Regions from separate parts of the Cellulosimicrobium sp. SH8 genome, predicted to be linked through region 3. Evidence: riboswitches for the same ligand, from Rfam matches in the RefSeq annotation. Region 3 holds a riboswitch; each other region holds the start of a gene.
The links. A riboswitch is a leader RNA that binds a small molecule or an ion and turns the genes downstream of it on or off. The one in region 3 is predicted to bind S-adenosylmethionine.
Positions count from the first base shown of each region.

Region 1 (4,203 bases), on a different contig from region 3:
CCACTTGGCGAAGATCTCGTCGAAGATGACGATGCTCGACCCGAACAGCGCGCGCGCCGCGACGATCCGCGACCCGGAGCCCACGAGCGCGGCGAGCGACGTGAACACCGCGGACATGCCGGACGCCGTCGCGTAGCACGCCTCGGCGCCCTCGAGCAGGCGCAGGCGCTCCTCGAACGCGTGCACCGTCGGGTTGCCGTAGCGCGAGTAGACGAACCGGTCGAGCTCGCCCTTGAACGCGGCCTCGGCGTCGGCGGCGCGGTCGTACGTGTAGCCCTGCGTGAGGAACAGCGCCTCGGACGTCTCCTGGAACTCCGTGCGGTGGTGCCCGCCGCGCACGGCGAGCGTCGCGGGGCGCGCGCTCGCGGGCAGGGGCTTGCGGCCGGAGCCGCCGGGCACGCTCCCGGGCTGCGCGGCGCTCACCGGGCGGCCTCGTCGAACGTCGTGGTGGGCAGTCCGCGGACCTTCCAGCCCTCGACGTCGCGCAGGCCGGAGAACCCCTGGGCGCCCTCGAAGCCCTCGAGCACGTTGTACGACGGCCCGAGCCCGGCGGCCGTGGCCGCGCGCGCGGCGCCGATCGACCGCTGGCCCGAGCGGCACAGGAACACGACGGGACGCTCGTCGCCGGGGGCGAGACCCGCCTCGACGAGCTGGTCCACGAAGCGCGGGTTGGGCCCGGCCGGGGTCACCCACTCGTCGAACACGACGTCGCGGCCGAGGTCCGTGGCGTCGGGCACCCCGATGGTGCGCCACTCGCCCTCGGTGCGGACGTCGACGAGCACCGCGCGCTCGTCGCTCGTCAGCAGGTCCCACGCCTGCTGGGGGGTGATGTCGCCGGCGTAGCCGACGGCGGGTCGCGCGTCGGGTACGGCCGACGTCTGCTGGGACTGGTCGCTCATGAGTCCTCCTCCATCGATCGTGGCAGTAGCACCCTGCGCCCGGCCGCCTCGCGACGGACCGGGGGGTTGCTGCGGCGTCGACGTGCCACGTCACTCGGCCGCTCCGGATGGTTGGCACGGATCGTACGCCACGCGTCCGGCGCGCGGAACGCCCGTCTCGCCGAGCGGCCCAGGGCGGCGGTGCCCGACGTCGGCCGGTCGCGCTAGCGTGGCCGTGCGGCCGGGCGGGGGTCCCGGCAGGCAGGGGGATCGATGCGGATCGCACGCGGACGGGCGGTGGGCGCGGCCGTGGTCGCCGGAGTGGTCGCGGCGGGTGTCGTCCTGCTGTGGACGGCGCCCGACGGCGACGACGGGCCGCGGGGGGTGGTGGAGCTCGGACGGCAACGGCGAGGCGTGCGACGCCTACGCCGACGCGCACCCGGAGGTCGTGCTGGCGAGCACCCGCACCGGTGAGGTCGTCGAGGCCCACACGAACGGTGCGAGGCTCCGGCGTCCTCCGCGGGCGCCGCCGGGCGATCCGGCCGAGTGGCCGCCCGACTCCGTCGTCGTGCTCGACGCGCGCACCGGCGAGGTGCTCGACGCGTTCGAGGTCGACGAGTCCGGCTGGCGTCTCGACCTGCCCGTGGACTGCGTCCCGCCATCCGAGACGCGCTGACCACCGGTTGACACGCCCCGTCCCCCGCGCACATCCTGGGACGCAGGTCATGAGTGCCAGCGTGAAACCCCGGTTTGCTGGCCGGCAACCCTCCTCTCGCGGCGGGGTGCCCCGGGTGACGACCAGGCCGCACGCCGACCGGCGCGCGGCAAGCGCGGGGATCACGGTCCCCGGACTGCCCTCGGAGGACTGTGCCATGACTGCTCTCGCCGACGTCTCGTGTCCGCCCGACCTCTCGACGGCGCCTGACCTTTCGGCGGTCGCCGACGCGCCCGCGCTCCTGCCCGTCGTCGGCGCGGACACGCTCGTGCCGCTCGTCGACGGCCGCAGCGTCCCCTACGCGAACCTCGACGTCGCGGCCTCGGCCCCGGCCCTGCGCTCCGTCGCGGACCGCGTGACCGAGGTGCTGCCGCTCTACGCGAGCGTGCACCGCGGCGCGGGCTACCTGTCGCAGGTCTCCACGGCGCTCTACGAGGCGTCGCGCCGCACGATCGGCGCCTTCGTCGGTGCACGCGAGGACGACGTCACGGTCGTCACGCGCAACACGACCGACTCGCTCAACCTGCTCGCGGGATGCGTCCCGGCCAACGCGGACGGGACGCCCGGGCGCGTGCTCGTCCTCGACGTCGAGCACCACGCGAACCTGCTGCCGTGGCAGCGCGCGGGCGGTGCGACGGTCCTCGCCGGCGGCGCGTCCGTCGCGGAGACGCTGTCCGGCCTGCGCACCGAGCTCGCGCGCTTCCCGTACGCCCTGGTCGCCGTGACCGGCGCGTCGAACGTCACGGGCGAGTCGCTGCCCGTCGCGGACGTCGTGCGGGTCGCGCACGACGCCGGGGCGCGCGTCGTCCTCGACGGCGCCCAGCTCGTCCCGCACCGCGGGTTCTCCCTCGCGGACTCCGGGGTCGACTACGTCGCGTTCTCCGGCCACAAGACGTACGCGCCGTTCGGCGCGGGCGCGCTCGTGGGCCGTCGCGACTGGCTCGACGCGGGCACGCCGTACCTCGCCGGCGGCGGCGCGGTCCGCCAGGTCGCGGTGACCGGGACGCAGTGGCAGACGGCGCCCGCGCGCCACGAGGCCGGGTCGCCCAACGTGGTGGGCGCCGCGGCGCTCGCGGCCGCGTGCGACGCGCTCGCCGCGCTCGACCCGGCCGACCTCCACGCCCACGAGGCGACGCTCCGCGCCGCCCTCGTCGAGGGCCTCGAGGCGGTCCCGGGCGTGCGCGTCGTGCGGGTCTGGGACGACGCCGTCGACCCGGTCGGCGTCGTCACCTTCTCCGTCGAGGGTCACGACCCCGGCCTCGTCGCGGCGTACCTCTCCGCCGAGCACGGCATCGGCGTGCGCGACGGCCGGTTCTGCGCGCACCCGCTGCTCGCGCGCCTCGGGTACGACGCGGGCGCGATCCGCGCGTCCGTCGGCGTCGGGACGACGGGCGCGGACGTCGTCCGGCTCGTCGAGGCCGTGCGGTCGTACGTGGAGCAGGGGCCGACGACGCGGTACGAGGTCGTCGACGGCTGCTGGGCCGTCGCCGACGACCCGCGCCCGGTGCCCGCGGGCTCCGGTCTGGAGGGCCTCTTCGCCACCGCCGCGGCGGGCTTCCTCGCCGACGCCGCGGGGTGCGGCCCCGCCGTCTGACCCGGCGCCGGCGGGACCGCCGGGACAGCCGTTCACCGGGCCGTCGACGAGCGTTGTCCACCGCGTCGCCGAACCCTCTTGGCGGCGTCGTCCGCGTGTGCTCTGATATGCGCTGTGCTGCACGACGTCGTCCTCTCGGGGCACGGATTCCGCCTGGAACCGCTGGCCCTGGAGCACGCTGAGACACTGGCCGGCCTCGTCGACGAGGCGATGTGGTCAGGCATGAGCATCCCCATGCCCTTCGGGGTCGCGGGGATGGCCGAGCTGGTGGCCGCGACGCGCGCCGCACCCGACCTGACGGGCTTCGTCGTGCGCGCCGCAGGACCCGACGGGGCTCCGGGCGACGTGCTCGGCAGCACGGCGTTCCGCGACCTGTCGCTCGTCGACCGCCGGGTGGAGGTGGGCCGGACGTTCTACGCCCGCTCGACCTGGGGGAGCCTCGTCAACCCCGTGACCAAGTGGCTGCTGCTGCGGCATGCGTTCGAGACGTGGGACGTGCACCGCGTCGGCTTCCGCGTCGACACGCGCAACACCCGCTCGCTCGGGGCCATGCGCCGCCTCGGGGCGTACGAGGAGGGCGTCATGCGCGGCCACCGCACCGCGCCCGACGGGACGCGCGCCGACTCCGTGATGTTCTCGATCCTGGCGCCCGAGTGGCCCACCGTCGAGGTCGGCCTCCTGGAGCGGATCAACGCCCCGCGCGTCGTGCCCGTGCTCGCCCCCGCGCACCCGGTGGCCCCGCTGCCGCTCGCCGCGTCGTAGGCCCGTCGCCGGAGACCCGGGCCGGACGGCGGACCGGGACCGCGCGGACCCGGCACGCCACGAGGGCCCCGCCGGAGCGGAGCCCTCGCGAGCAGATCAGGGGCAGGGACTAGCGGTCGAACGCGTCCTTGACGTCGTCGCCCGCCTGCTTGATGTCGGCCTTCGCCTGGTCCTTCTTGCCCTCTGCCTCGAGCCGCTCGTTGTCCGTGAGCTTGCCCGCGCCCTCCTTGAGCTTGCCGCCCGCCTCCTCGGCG
Region 1 covers NZ_JAMXMH010000002.1:206,663-210,865, reverse strand. The annotation lists gene NF338_RS03675 (O-succinylhomoserine sulfhydrylase) at 1-423, opposite strand, end outside; gene NF338_RS03670 (rhodanese-like domain-containing protein) at 420-899, opposite strand; gene NF338_RS03665 (hypothetical protein) at 1,327-1,554, shown strand; SAM riboswitch class IV at 1,600-1,715, shown strand; gene NF338_RS03660 (aminotransferase class V-fold PLP-dependent enzyme) at 1,751-3,187, shown strand; gene NF338_RS03655 (GNAT family N-acetyltransferase) at 3,302-3,949, shown strand; gene NF338_RS03650 (CsbD family protein) at 4,059-4,203, opposite strand, start outside.
Region 1: another riboswitch for S-adenosylmethionine. It lies ahead of NF338_RS03660 (aminotransferase class V-fold PLP-dependent enzyme); the one in region 3 lies ahead of NF338_RS01140 (methylenetetrahydrofolate reductase).

Region 2 (4,203 bases), on a different contig from region 3:
CCGGTCGCCCCCTCGTCGCCCTGACCCGCGTCGTCGCAAGCCGTCGTCGGCATGGTACGGCGGCAGCGCCGTCCGGGGGATGGTGAGCGCGACCCATGGCTCACGGCGTCGTGCGGACCTAGACTGGAGAGGTCCGGTGGGTCTCCCCGCGCAGAGGTCGGCTCCGATGTCGTGGCTGCTGATGGTCTGGTGCGCGACGGCGTGCACGGTCGCCGCCGCGTGGTGGGTGCTGCGCCGCGCCGGACGGCCCCCGAGCCACCGGACGACCAGCCGACCGCACCTGCTGCGGCGCCGCCCGTCGGCCCCCGACCCGCTCGCGACGCTCGCGCTCCAGGTCCGGCTGAGCGAGCTCGCGGCGGAGATGCGGCGCATCGAGGCGGACCCGGACGTCTACGCCCGTGCCCACCACTATCTCGCGGTCCAGGGCGCCTACGACGCGCTGCTCCGGGAGGCGTGCCGGCTCACCGGGCTCTCGGTCGAGGACGCCCCGCTGCGGGCCGGGTTCCGCACGGGCGACGACGAGCGCTTCCGCGAGGAGCTCGAGCTCAGCGCGCGCGGCTGGAGCTGGTGACCGGTCCACCCGTGCGGGGCGGCGCGGGACGGGCGAGGGGCCCGACGGCGGTGCGTCCGCCGTCGGGCCCTTCGCCCGTGGTGCGCCCGCAGCGTGCGGGTCAGAGCGCCGAGTGGTCCCCGATCCGGTGGTAGGTGCGGTCGTGGTAGACGAGGGGCGACGCCGTGTCGGTCGCCCCACGCAGCGGGCCGGTGTCCGTGCCGACGCTCGACGCGAGCGCCCGCAGCGAGACGAGGTAGGAGTCGCCCACCGGCGTGCGCTGGACCACGCGGCCCCGGACCCACGAGAGGGCCCCGTCGATGACGGGTTCCCCGGTGCCGAGGCGCGACCAGCCGCCGTCGGCGAACCGGTCGATGCCGCTCGTCGCGAAGCGTGCCGAGACGTCGTCCTGATGGTCGGCGAGGAAGCTCACCGTGAGCGTGCGTGCCGCGGAGACCGCGGGCCACGACGACGACGTCGACGCGAGCGAGAACGCGAGCAGCGGGGGCGCGGCCGAGACGGAGATGACCGACGTCGCGGTGAACCCGACGAGGCGGCCGTCGTGCTCGAGCGCGATCACGGCGACCCCGGCGGGGTGGCCGCGGAACACGGACTTGTACTCGTCGGGGGAGAGCTGCGGCTCGTCCTGCTCTGCCAGGAGGGCCTCCAGGTGGGTGAGCTCGGCGGTCATCGGGCCACCCCCGCGAACGCGTCGGCGACGGCCTGGTCGGCGGGCGGCGGGTCGCCGCCGTCCACCCCGGGGAGCGGCGTCGCGGCGCGGCGCAGCGCGCCGCCCTCGCGGGCGAGCCACGCGTCCACGACCGGCCCCAGGTCCGCGAGCTGCGGCTCGGTGACCGTGAGGGAGCGGGTCGGGACGACGGCGCCGAGCTCGACGAGCACGGGCCGCAGGTGCACCTCGCCGACGAGCGCGTGGGCGGGGTTGCCGGACACGACGAGCGGCACGACGACGACGCCCGCGAGCCCGTCCGGGCCGTAGAGGTCGAGGAACGCCTTGAGGAGCCCGGTGTACGAGGCCTTGTAGACCGGTGTCGCCACGACGGCCACGGTCGCCGCGGCCAGCCGGTCGCGGGCGGCGTCCGCGCTGGGGTGCTCGGGGCCGAGGATCTCGCTGCCGAACGCCGCGAGGTCGATCGTCGAGACGTCGGTCGTGCCGAGGAGGGCGGCGACGCGGTGCGCCACGGTCTCGGCAGCCCCCAGCGTCCGCGAGCCGGGTCGCGGGTTGCCGGAGACGGCGAGGACCGTCGGGGAGAGGGAGCGGTGGGTCATGTGTACCTCGCAGTAGTCGTCGATCACGCTTGCCGCGCGGCCGTCCCGCGGGTGCGGGGCCGGTCGCGCGCGGCCTGGTCATCTCCCGGAGCACCCCGCCGTGACAGGGGGTTGCCGACCAGCGAGCCGGGGCTTGGCGCTGGTGCTCGTGACCTGGGGACGGGTATAGCAACGGCTTCACGAAAACCGCACCAGATCGATCGGGTTTCTCAGTGGGTGGACGGTTGTGTCGTCCGCAGTGCGCTCCTGGCGGGCTCGGGCCACGCCCTGGGCCGCGCACCGGACCTCCGGCGCGCCGTCCCCGGGTGCGCAGGGAGTGAGACGGCGGTACGGGAACTTCTGGCACAGGCGTACCGTCAGCAGGAGTTTCCGCGAGTCCAGACGAGGAGAGCCCATGGACAGCCGACTGCAGTCCGTCTACGACGAGGTCCTGCGTCGCAACCCCGGCGAGGCCGAGTTCCACCAGGCCGTGCGCGAGGTCTTCGACTCGCTCGGCCCGGTGCTGCGCAAGCACCCGCGCTACGTCGAGGCGGCCGTCCTCGAGCGCGTGTGCGAGCCCGAGCGCCAGATCATCTTCCGGGTCCCGTGGGTGGACGACTCGGGCCGCGTGCAGATCAACCGCGGCTTCCGGGTCGAGTTCAACTCGGCGCTCGGCCCGTACAAGGGCGGCCTGCGGTTCCACCCGTCGGTCTACCTCGGGATCGTCAAGTTCCTCGGCTTCGAGCAGATCTTCAAGAACTCGCTCACCGGCATGCCGATCGGCGGCGGCAAGGGCGGGTCGGACTTCGACCCCCGCGGCCGCTCCGACGGCGAGGTCATGCGGTTCTGCCAGTCGTTCATGACCGAGCTGTACCGGCACATCGGCGAGAACACCGACGTCCCGGCCGGCGACATCGGTGTGGGCGGACGCGAGATCGGCTACCTGTTCGGGCAGTACAAGCGGATCACCAACCGCTACGAGTCCGGCGTCCTCACGGGCAAGGGCATCTCGTGGGGCGGGTCCCTCGTGCGCACGGAGGCCACCGGGTACGGCACCGTGCTCTTCGCGCAGAGCATGCTCGCCACGCGCGGGCAGGACCTCGACGGTCGGCGCGTCGTCGTCTCCGGCTCGGGCAACGTCGCGACCTACGCGACCGCCAAGGCCCAGCAGCTCGGTGCGAACGTCGTGGCGTTCTCCGACTCCTCCGGCTACGTCGTCGACGAGGCCGGCGTGGACCTCGACCTGCTCCGCCAGGTCAAGGAGGTCGAGCGCGGCCGCGTCGCCGACTACGCGGCCCGCCGCCCGGGTGCGCGCGTCGTCACCGACGGCTCCATCTGGGACGTGCCGTGCGACGTCGCGCTCCCGTGCGCGACGCAGAACGAGCTCGACGAGAGCGCGGCCAAGCAGCTCGTCGCGAACGGCGTCGTCGCGGTCGCCGAGGGCGCCAACATGCCCACGACGCCCTCCGCCGTCGCGCTCCTGCAGGAGGCAGGCGTGCTCTTCGCGCCCGGCAAGGCCGCGAACGCCGGCGGCGTCGCGACCTCGGCGCTCGAGATGCAGCAGAACGCGTCGCGCGACGCGTGGTCGTTCGAGTACACGGAGGAGCGGCTCGCGCAGATCATGGCGGGCATCCACGACCGGTGCGTCGAGACCGCCGACGAGTACGGCGCGCCCGGCAACTACGTGCTCGGCGCCAACGTCGCCGGCTTCACCAAGGTCGCCGACGCGATCCTCGCGCTCGGCGTCATCTGACCGTCGTCTACCCTGGCCGACGGCCGCCGTCGCGCACGCAGCGCGACGTGACGGCCGCCGGACCGGACGACGGGAGAACGCAGTGACGACCACCGACCCCGAGGGCCCCGCCGCGCGCGCGGGCCGCGACGTCGTGCTCGAGCTCGCGGTGCAGGACCCGGAGGGCGTCCGGGTGGCCGCCGCCGTGGACGCTCGGCGGGTCGAGCTGTGCGTCGGCCTGGGCGCGACGGGCGGGCTCACGCCGAGCGCCGGGCTCGTGGAGGCGGCGGTCGTGGCCGCTGCCGACGCTGCGAACGGCGGTCCCGCCGTCGAGGTGCACGTCCTCGTGCGACCGCGCCCGGGCGGGTTCGTCCTCTCGGCCGCCGACCTCGACGTGCAGGTCCGCGACGTCCGGGCCGCGGTCGCGGCGGGTGCGGCGGGCGTCGTGGTCGGGGCGTTGACCCCGGACGGCCTCGTGGACACCCCCGCCGTGCGCGCCCTCGTCGAGGCCGCAGACGGCCGCGAGGTGACGTTCCACCGCGCGGTCGACGTCGTCGCGGACCCGCTGGCGGCCCTCGACGCGCTCGCCGCCGCCGGGGTGGTCCGCGTGCTCACGTCGGGCGGTGCGGCGCGCAGCATCGACGGCGTCGAGCGC
Region 2 covers NZ_JAMXMH010000002.1:150,445-154,647, reverse strand. The annotation lists gene NF338_RS03430 (hypothetical protein) at 1-1, opposite strand, end outside; gene NF338_RS03425 (hypothetical protein) at 167-571, shown strand; gene NF338_RS03420 (flavin reductase family protein) at 672-1,241, opposite strand; gene NF338_RS03415 (NADPH-dependent FMN reductase) at 1,238-1,837, opposite strand; SAM riboswitch class IV at 1,858-1,991, opposite strand; gene gdhA (NADP-specific glutamate dehydrogenase) at 2,232-3,569, shown strand; gene NF338_RS03405 (copper homeostasis protein CutC) at 3,652-4,203, shown strand, end outside.
Region 2: another riboswitch for S-adenosylmethionine. It lies ahead of NF338_RS03415 (NADPH-dependent FMN reductase); the one in region 3 lies ahead of NF338_RS01140 (methylenetetrahydrofolate reductase).

Region 3 (4,203 bases):
GACCCGGAGGTCTCCGTGGGGAGCGACCCCGGGTTCGGCACCGGGCGGAGGTCGGTCGCGAGGGTGCGGTAGGCCGACTCCACCGCTGCCGCGAGCTCCGTGAACGGCACGTCGACCGAGTCGGTGACGAGGATCGGCTCGTCGAGCTGGACCCACGGGGCGCCGGCCGCGGCGAGCGCGCGCAGCAGGTCGGCGTAGGCGGCGACGACGTCGTCCAGGCGGTCGAGCGGCGAGTAGCCCGCGGGGGCGTCGTCGGCGGCCTTGGAGAGCGCGAGGAACGTCACCGGCCCGACGACGACGGGCCGCGTCACGACGCCCGCCTCCTTCGCCTCGACGAACTCGCGCACGACGCGGTCGTCGACGAACCGGATCGGGGTGTCCGGGCCGATCTCGGGCACGAGGTAGTGGTAGTTCGTGTCGAACCACTTGGTCATCTCGAGCGGGGCGTCGTCGCCCTGGCCGCGCGCGACGGTGAAGTAGCCCGCGAGGTCGAGGCGACCGGTGCCGTCCTGGCCGGTGCCGAGGAGCGACGCGAACCGCGACGGGACCGCCCCGAGGGAGGCGGCGACGTCGAGCACCTGGTCGTAGAAGGAGAACGAGCCGGGGACCGACGCGTCGTCGGCACCGAGGCCGAGTTCGACGAGCCGGCGCACGGTCGCGAGGCGCAGCTCGCGGGCCGTGGCCTCGAGCTCGTCGGCGCTCGTGCGCCCGGCCCAGAACGCCTCGACGGCCTTCTTGAGCTCGCGGCGACGCCCGATGCGGGGGTAGCCGAGGACGATACCGACAGGGAGATCGGCTCGCGAAGCGGCCTGAATCTGGGTAGGGGAGGGTACGGAAGTGGCCATGATCGAAACCTCTTGCTGGTCCGGAGGACCGGTCAGACGGGCGTGCCGTGCGTGGCGGCGCTCGTCGTGGGCAGGGAGGTGCCGGTGACCCACGGCCCGCTGGCCAGGTCCGGGACGAGCGGGGCGGCGGCAGCGCTGGCGCTGCCTCCCGTCCCGGCCGACCCGCCGCCGAGGTGGACACCCTCGAGCAGGTCAAGAGCGGCGCGGTGCTTGTTGAACGTGTACACGTGCAGACCGGGCGCACCCGCGTCGAGGACGCGCTGCGCGAGGTCGACCGAGTACGCGATCCCGTAGGCGTGCTGCGCCTCCGGGTCGGGCAGGGCGTCGAGCGCGTCCAGCAGGTGCTGGGGCGCGCGCACGCCCGTGAGCTCCTCGACGCGGCGGAGCCGCGCGGGCTCCGTCGTGGGCAGCAGCCCGGCGAGGATGGGGATCGTCACGCCGGCCGCGCGGGCCTCGGCGACGAAGTCGGTGTACGACGACGCGTCGTAGAACAGCTGCGTGATCGCGAAGCTCGCGCCGGCCTGCTGCTTCTGCCACAGGCGGCGCACCTCCTGCGTGCGCGTCGTGCCGGCGGCGGGGTTGCCGTCGCAGAACGTCGCGACGGCGATCGTCAACGGGCGCGCCGCGCCGCGCAGCGCCGCGGCCGGGTCGGCCGCGCAGCGCGACGCCTCGACCTCGCGGAGCAGCGCGACGAGCTCGGTCGACGACCGCACGCCGTCGGGCGCGGGCTGCCAGTCCGGCTGGTCGCGCGGCGGGTCGCCCCGCAGCGCGAGGAAGCTCCGCACGCCCTCGTCGAGGAAGTCGGAGATGACCTCCTCGACGTCCTCGCGCGACGCCCCCACGCACGTGAGGTGCGCGATCGGCAGGACCGGCGTGCCCTGGAGCAGACGGCCGACGACCTGGCGCGCGGTCGCGCGGTCGGTCCCGGCGGCGCCGTACGTCACGGAGACGAAGTCGGGGTGCGTCGCGACGAGTCGCCGTGCCGTCTCCCAGAACTTCGGCGCCGCGTCCGGGCGGCGCGGGGGCATGAGCTCGAACGAGACCGTCGGCCGTGCCGCCCCGCCGTGGGCCTGCCCGACGGCGTCCGCGACGCTCACGACGTCGCCTCGTCCGGGGTGCGTGCGTGCGCGACCGCCGTCGGGCACGGGCTGCCCGGACGGTGCGCGAAGGATGCCTCTGAGACCATTAGTCGCTCCATCGACCCTGGCGTTAGCACCTTTGTCCTCGGGAGGCTTCCGTCGGCGGGTTGCTGCGGTGTCGTCGAGCCAGGACTCTCGACCGCTCTGGATGGTTGCCACGATCCTACGACCCATCCGACATGCGGTCGAGCGCGCCCGCCAGGTGAGACGCACGGAGCGCGTGTCGGCACGACCCCCGAGCGATGGCCCCCGTCTAGGGTGAGGCGCGCCCCTCCGACCGACACCGAGCCCAGGAGCCCAGCCGTGTACGCCACCCCGACCCGCCCGATGACGCAGGACGAGCTCGACCGGATCTGCCGGGTGTGGGCCGACTGCGGCAGCGACGACCCCACCGACCGGTGGCTCGAGCTGTGGGACGGCGGCGACGCCGACGACCACCCGGAGCAGCGCGACGCGATCGTCGCGATCGCGCGGGAGGTCGGGCTGGAGGCCGCGGTCGAGGACGGCGTCCTGCGCGTGCAGAAGACGCAGCAGCTCCACGACGAGATCGGCGCGCGCTGGATCTGACCGGGTCAGGGCTCCTGCGCTGCAGATCTCACGCCTTCTCCGCGACAGCTTTCAGGCCCCACGCCGTCGTCAGCGGCGGCGGAGCTCCGGGACGTGCAGACGCCGGAGGAACCGGTCGGTGCGCAGGGGCGGGCCGTGGCGGTCGAGGAGCGACACGACGACGACGGTCGCGGTCGCGAGGGGGATGGTCCAGGCCGCGGGCTGGGCGAGCAGGGCGCGCACGACGCCGGGGACGCCGTCCGCCGTCGTGCCGGACGAGCCCGTCCCGTAGCCCGCGGCGACGAGCGCGGACGAGGCGAGCAGCGCCGTCGCGCACAGGACGGACCCCACGACCATCCCCGCCACCGCGCCGCGCGCGGTGAGGCGGCGCCACCACACGCCGAGCAGGATCACGGGCGACAGCGCGGAGGCGGCGAACACGAACACCGTCCCGACGCTCGTCACGAGGCCCTGCGGGATGGTGACGAGCGCGAACGCGAGCGGGATGAGCGTGCACGCGACCGCGGACCAGCGGAACGACCGCACGGTCCCGCCGAACAGGTCCTGGCTCACGACGCCGGCGAGCGCCACGACCAGCCCCGACGACGTGCCGAGGAACGCGGCGAACGCCCCGGCGACGACGAGCGCGGCGAGCAGCTCGCCGCCGAGGCCGGGCACGAGGCGGGTCGGCAGGGTGAGGACCACGGTGTCGGCGACGCCGGGCGCCGCGAGGTCGGGCGCGACGACCCGCGCGACGAGCCCGAGCGTGCTGGACACCATGTAGAACACGCTGATCATGACGAGCACGACGACGGTCGTGCGGCGCGCGGAGCCGCCGTCGGGCGACGTGTAGAAGCGCACGAGGACGTGCGGCAGGCCGGTCGTGCCGAGCAGCAGCGCGAGCAGGAGCGACACCGTCGCGTAGGCGTCGAGGCCGCCGGGACCGGCGTCGTGCGGGAACACGGCGGCGGGGTCGAACGTGACGATCGCGCCGCCAGGCTCGAACGCCCCGCCGAGCGCCATGAGGACGAACACGAGGGGCAGCGCGAGCGCCGTGAGCTTGACCCAGAACTGGAACGCCTGGACGAACGTGATGGAGCGCATGCCGCCCGCCGCGACGACCGCGCTCACGACGACCGCGATCCCGACCGACCCGACCCACGGCGGGACGGGCGCGGCGCTCGTGATGACGAGCGCCGCGCCGTGGAGCTGCGGCACGACGTACAGCCACCCGATGACGAGCACGAGCACGCTGGTGACGCGGCGCGCGACGACGGAGTCGAGCCGGGCGTGGACGAAGTCGGGGATCGTGTACGCACCGCTGCGGCGGAGCGGGCCCGCGACGAACAGCAGGACGAGCAGGTACCCGGCCGCGTACCCGACGGGGAACCAGAACGCCTCGGCGCCGGAGAGCAGCACGAGCCCCGAGAGGCCGAGGAACGTGCCCGCGGACAGGTACTCGCCGCTGATCGCCGACGCGTTCCACACCGGCCGGACCGTGCGCGACGCGACGAAGAAGTCGCTCGTGGTGCGCGAGATGCGCAGGCCGTAGAACCCGATGAGCCCGGTCGCGAGCAGGAGCAGCCCGATCGCGACGAGGGGCAACGCGCTCACGGGACGCCGCCGTCGTCGGGTCCTGCCTCCGCCGGGCCGGCCTCGGTGGCCCCGACCGA
Region 3 covers NZ_JAMXMH010000001.1:258,510-262,712, forward strand. The annotation lists gene metE (5-methyltetrahydropteroyltriglutamate--homocysteine S-methyltransferase) at 1-845, opposite strand, end outside; gene NF338_RS01140 (methylenetetrahydrofolate reductase) at 878-1,873, opposite strand; SAM riboswitch class I at 2,037-2,139, opposite strand; gene NF338_RS01145 (hypothetical protein) at 2,288-2,551, shown strand; gene NF338_RS01150 (cation acetate symporter) at 2,621-4,144, opposite strand; gene NF338_RS01155 (hypothetical protein) at 4,141-4,203, opposite strand, start outside.

Region 4 (4,203 bases), on a different contig from region 3:
GGCGTCGAGCTCGGCCTGCTGCGCGTCGAGCTGGGGCGCCGCCTGGTCGAGCGCGCCCGCGGCCTCGGCCTGCGCGCGCGCCGCGTCGAGCTGGGTCTGGCCCTGGTCGAGCTGGGTCCGCGCGGCGTCGATCTGCTCCTGGCCCGCGGCGAGCTGCGTGCGACCGTCCTCGATCTGCGTGCGCCCGGCCTCGATCTGGGTGCGGCCGTCCTCGACCTGCTGACGCTGGTCCGCGAGCTCGGCCTGCGTGGCGAACGGGTCGACGGCCGTCTCGACGCCGTCGACGTCCTCGGCCGCGGCGAGGCGGTCGGAGATCTCCGCCTCCTGCTCGGGCGTGAACGCGGAGCCGTCCTCCGTGGCGAAGACGACGGTGCCGCTTCCGCCCGACGCCTCCGGGAGCGCCGTCTGCAGGCGCTCGGTGACCTCGGCGGTCGGTGTGCCGGGGATGGAGAAGCTGCTCGCGAGCGAGCCGCCGAACGCGACGAACGCCGCCCCCGCGAGCACGAGCACCGCGAGCCACGCGGCGAGGACGGTCCGCGCGCGGCGCGCGCTGGCACGCCCGAGGCGGTAGAGGAGTTCAGCCATGAGGGTCCTTCGGTGGGGAGTCCGGGGTGGTCCGGTGGGCGGTGCGGCGTGCGGTCCGGTGGCGGTCAGCGAGGTGAGGGGCGGGAGGCGTCAGGCGGGGATCTCCCAGCCTGAGCGCATGCGCGCGACGAGACGGTCGAGGAGGTCCGCCCACACGCGGCGCGAGGCGTCGTCGTCGGCGGCGCCGGTCGCGGCCCACCAGCGGCGCTGGATCACCAGGACCCCGGCCATGAGCGCGCCGACGAGCATCTCGATCTCGAGCGGGTCGACGTCGGGGTGCCGCCGCGTGGTCTCGGCGACCAGGCGCTCGGCGAGGTGGGTGAACGTGCGCACGACCATCGTCGTGACGCGCGGGGTGGGCTCGGTCGCGGTGCCGCCGAGGGCGCGCGTGAGGTAAGCCATCGGGCCGACGAGGTCGGTGCCGCGGAGCGCGGCGGTGAGGTCGTCGAGCGGGGTCGTGCGGTCGGTGCCGGGGTCCGCGGCGCTCGCCCCGAGCGCGTCGACCACCGTGCCCAGCACGTCCTCGCACACCTCGACCACCACGTCGTCGAGCGACGCGAAGTGGTTGAAGATCGTGCGCCGCGCGACGTCGGCGCGTGCGGCCAGCTCGTCGACCGTGAACCGGGCGCCCCCGTTCTCCTCCATGAGCGACGCGGCGGCATCGACGATCGCGCGGCGGTGACGCGCGCGCAGCGCGGCGCGGCGGTCGGTCGTGGGGCTGGTCGGGGAGCCAGCCGCAGAGCCTGTCGGTGAGCCTGTCGTCGGGTCCGTCACGGGCACGTCCGACGGCTCGGTCGCGGAGGGAAGGGGCACCTGTTGACACTAAGTGCATTGATGCACTCGGTGCAAACAGAGCCCCGATCGGCTCAAAGTTGACCGATTGAGTCCAGTATGTGGGAAGGTCTCCACGGCGCGTTGACACCCCGCGGTGGCCGCTCGTAAGTTCCCGCGCAACCGAGGTCGTCGCACCCCGGTCACAGGACATGGTCATGAGCTCCGACGCCAAGCCCCGGCTCGTCGGACGGCAACCCTCCCGCGCGGTGGGGTGCCCCGGGTGAGGACCAGGTCCCGCGTCGCGCGGACCACGCGCGGTGCGGGGCAACGACGCGGAGCCCGGCGACGGGCACGAAGGAGACGGACGATGGATCGGCGAATGTCGAGCACCGCGGTGAGCACCGCGCACGCGTCGACGTGCCCCTGTCCGTTCGCGGGCGGCCTCGGCGCCCTCGCCCTCGGGGCCACGGGTCCCGCGCGCGTCGCCTGTTGTCGCTGACGACGACCCGCCTCTGACACCCGCGCCACCCGCGCGCGGTCCGGGTCCCTCCCGGCTTCCCCAGCCCCGTCCTGCCGCCGCGCGCGGCCGGACCGCCCTGCCCACCTTCCGGCACCCCGCCGCGCCCTGAGCGCGCCGTCGGCTCAACTGAGAACGGATCCTCGCGATGTCCGACCCCCGCCCTGCCCGCACCCTCCACCTCGGCGTCGACCTCACCGACGCCGGCGCGCACCCCGCCGCCTGGCGGACCGTGGGCTCACAGGCCCAGCGCCTGTTCGACGCCAAGCGCCTCGTCGAGCTCGTGGCCACGGCCCAGCGCGGCCTGCTCGACCTCGTCACGCTGGACGACGCGTTCACCCTCCAGCCGGGCCGCAACGGGTCCGTGCGCGGCCGGCTCGACGCCGCGCTCGTCGCCTCCCGCCTCGCGCCCCGCAGCGCGGGGATCGGCCTCGTCCCGACGGTCACCACCACGCACACCGAGCCGTTCCACGTGTCCAAGGCGATCGCGACGATCGACCACGTGAGCGCGGGCCGCGCCGGGTGGCAGGTCGGGTGGTCCACCACGCCGGCGGAAGCCGCGGCGTTCGGGCGCAAGGGCGCGCAGGACGAGCCCGACGCCGTCGCCGAGGCGGACGAGGCCGTCGAGGTCGTCACGCGTCTGTGGGACTCGTGGGAGGACGACGCCGAGATCCGCGACGTCGCGACGGGCCGGTTCGTGGACCGCGAGAAGCTCCACTACGTCGACCACGAGGGCATCCGGTTCGCGGTCAAGGGGCCGTCGATCACGCCGCGCCCGCCGCAGGGCCAGCCGCCCGTCGTCGTCCGGGCGGGCACGCCCGCGTCGCTCGACCTCGCGGCCCGCCGGGCCGACGTCGTGCGGGTGCGCGCGGCGACGCGCGACGAGGCCGTCGCCCTGCGGACGCAGGTGCGCGCCGCCGCCGCCGACGCCGGTCGCGACCCCGACGCGCTGCGAGTCTTCGTGGACGCGTACGCCGTCATCGGCGACACGCGCGCGAGCGCCCAGGCCCGCCTCGACCTGCTCGAGGACCTCGAGGGCGTCTCGTGGGACACCGACTCGCTCACGCACGTCGGCACGGCGCGGGACCTCGCGGTCACCGTCGAGGAGTGGGTGCACGCCGGCGCGGCCGACGGCTTCCTCCTGCGGCCGTCGTCCCTGAGCACGGACCTCGACGCGATCGTCGACGGCGTGGTGCCGCTCCTGCAGGGCGCGGGCCTGTTCCGCACCGCCTACCCCGGGACGACGCTGCGCGACACGCTCGGCCTCCCGCTCCCCGCCAACCGCTACGCGGCGATCGCCTGACCCCGGACGGACCCACGACATGAGCACGCACCCCCGCAAGCAGATCCACCTCGGCGCCCACTTCCCGGGCGTCAACAACACCACCGTCTGGAGCGACCCCCGCTCGCGCAGCCAGATCGACTTCGCCTCGTTCGAGCACCTCGCCCGCCGTGCCGAGGACGCGAAGCTCGACTTCTTCTTCCTCGCGGAGGGCCTGCGCCTGCGCGAGCACAAGGGCCGCATCCACGACCTCGACGTCGTGGGCCGCCCCGACACGCTGCCCGTGCTCGCCGCGCTCGCGGCCGTCACGGACCGCCTCGGCCTCGCGGGCACGATCAACACGACGTTCAACGAGCCGTGGGAGCTCGCGAAGCAGTTCGCGACGCTCGACCTCCTCTCCGAGGGCCGCGCGGCCTGGAACCTGGTGACGAGCCCCGACGCCTTCACGGGTGCCAACTTCCGCCGCGGCGGCTACCTCCCGTACCCGGAGCGCTACGCCCGGGCAGCAGAGGTCGTCGAGGTCGCGCGCGCCCTGTGGGACTCGTGGGACGACGACGCGGTCCTGGCCGACCGGATCGCGGGCGAGTTCCTGCGGCCCGGCGCGGTGCGCCCGGTCGCGCACCACGGTGCGTACGCGGACGTCGTCGGGCTGTTCGAGACGCCGCGCGGACCGCAGGGCCACCCCGTCCTGTTCCAGGCGGGCGACTCCGCCGACGGCCGCGACTTCGCCGCCCGGACCGCCGACGTCGTCTTCTCCGCGCACTCGACCTTCGACGCCGGGCGCGCGTTCTACGACGACGTCAAGGGCCGCCTCGCCGCCCACGGGCGCGACCGCGACTCCCTGAAGATCCTGCCCGCGACCGTCGTCGTGCTGGGTGACACGCCCGCCGAGGCGGAGGAGCGCGCGCGGGAGATCCGGCTCCAGCAGGTGTCGGGCCCGACGGCGATCGCGTTCCTCGAGCAGGTCTGGGGCCGCGACCTCGAGGCGTACGACCCCGAGGGGCCGCTGCCCGACGTCGAGCCCGACACGGAGAACCTGTCGATC
Region 4 covers NZ_JAMXMH010000002.1:178,433-182,635, reverse strand. The annotation lists gene NF338_RS03550 (MMPL family transporter) at 1-585, opposite strand, end outside; gene NF338_RS03545 (TetR/AcrR family transcriptional regulator) at 676-1,398, opposite strand; SAM riboswitch class IV at 1,571-1,680, shown strand; gene NF338_RS03540 (LLM class flavin-dependent oxidoreductase) at 2,025-3,179, shown strand; gene NF338_RS03535 (NtaA/DmoA family FMN-dependent monooxygenase) at 3,199-4,203, shown strand, end outside.
Region 4: another riboswitch for S-adenosylmethionine. It lies ahead of NF338_RS03540 (LLM class flavin-dependent oxidoreductase); the one in region 3 lies ahead of NF338_RS01140 (methylenetetrahydrofolate reductase).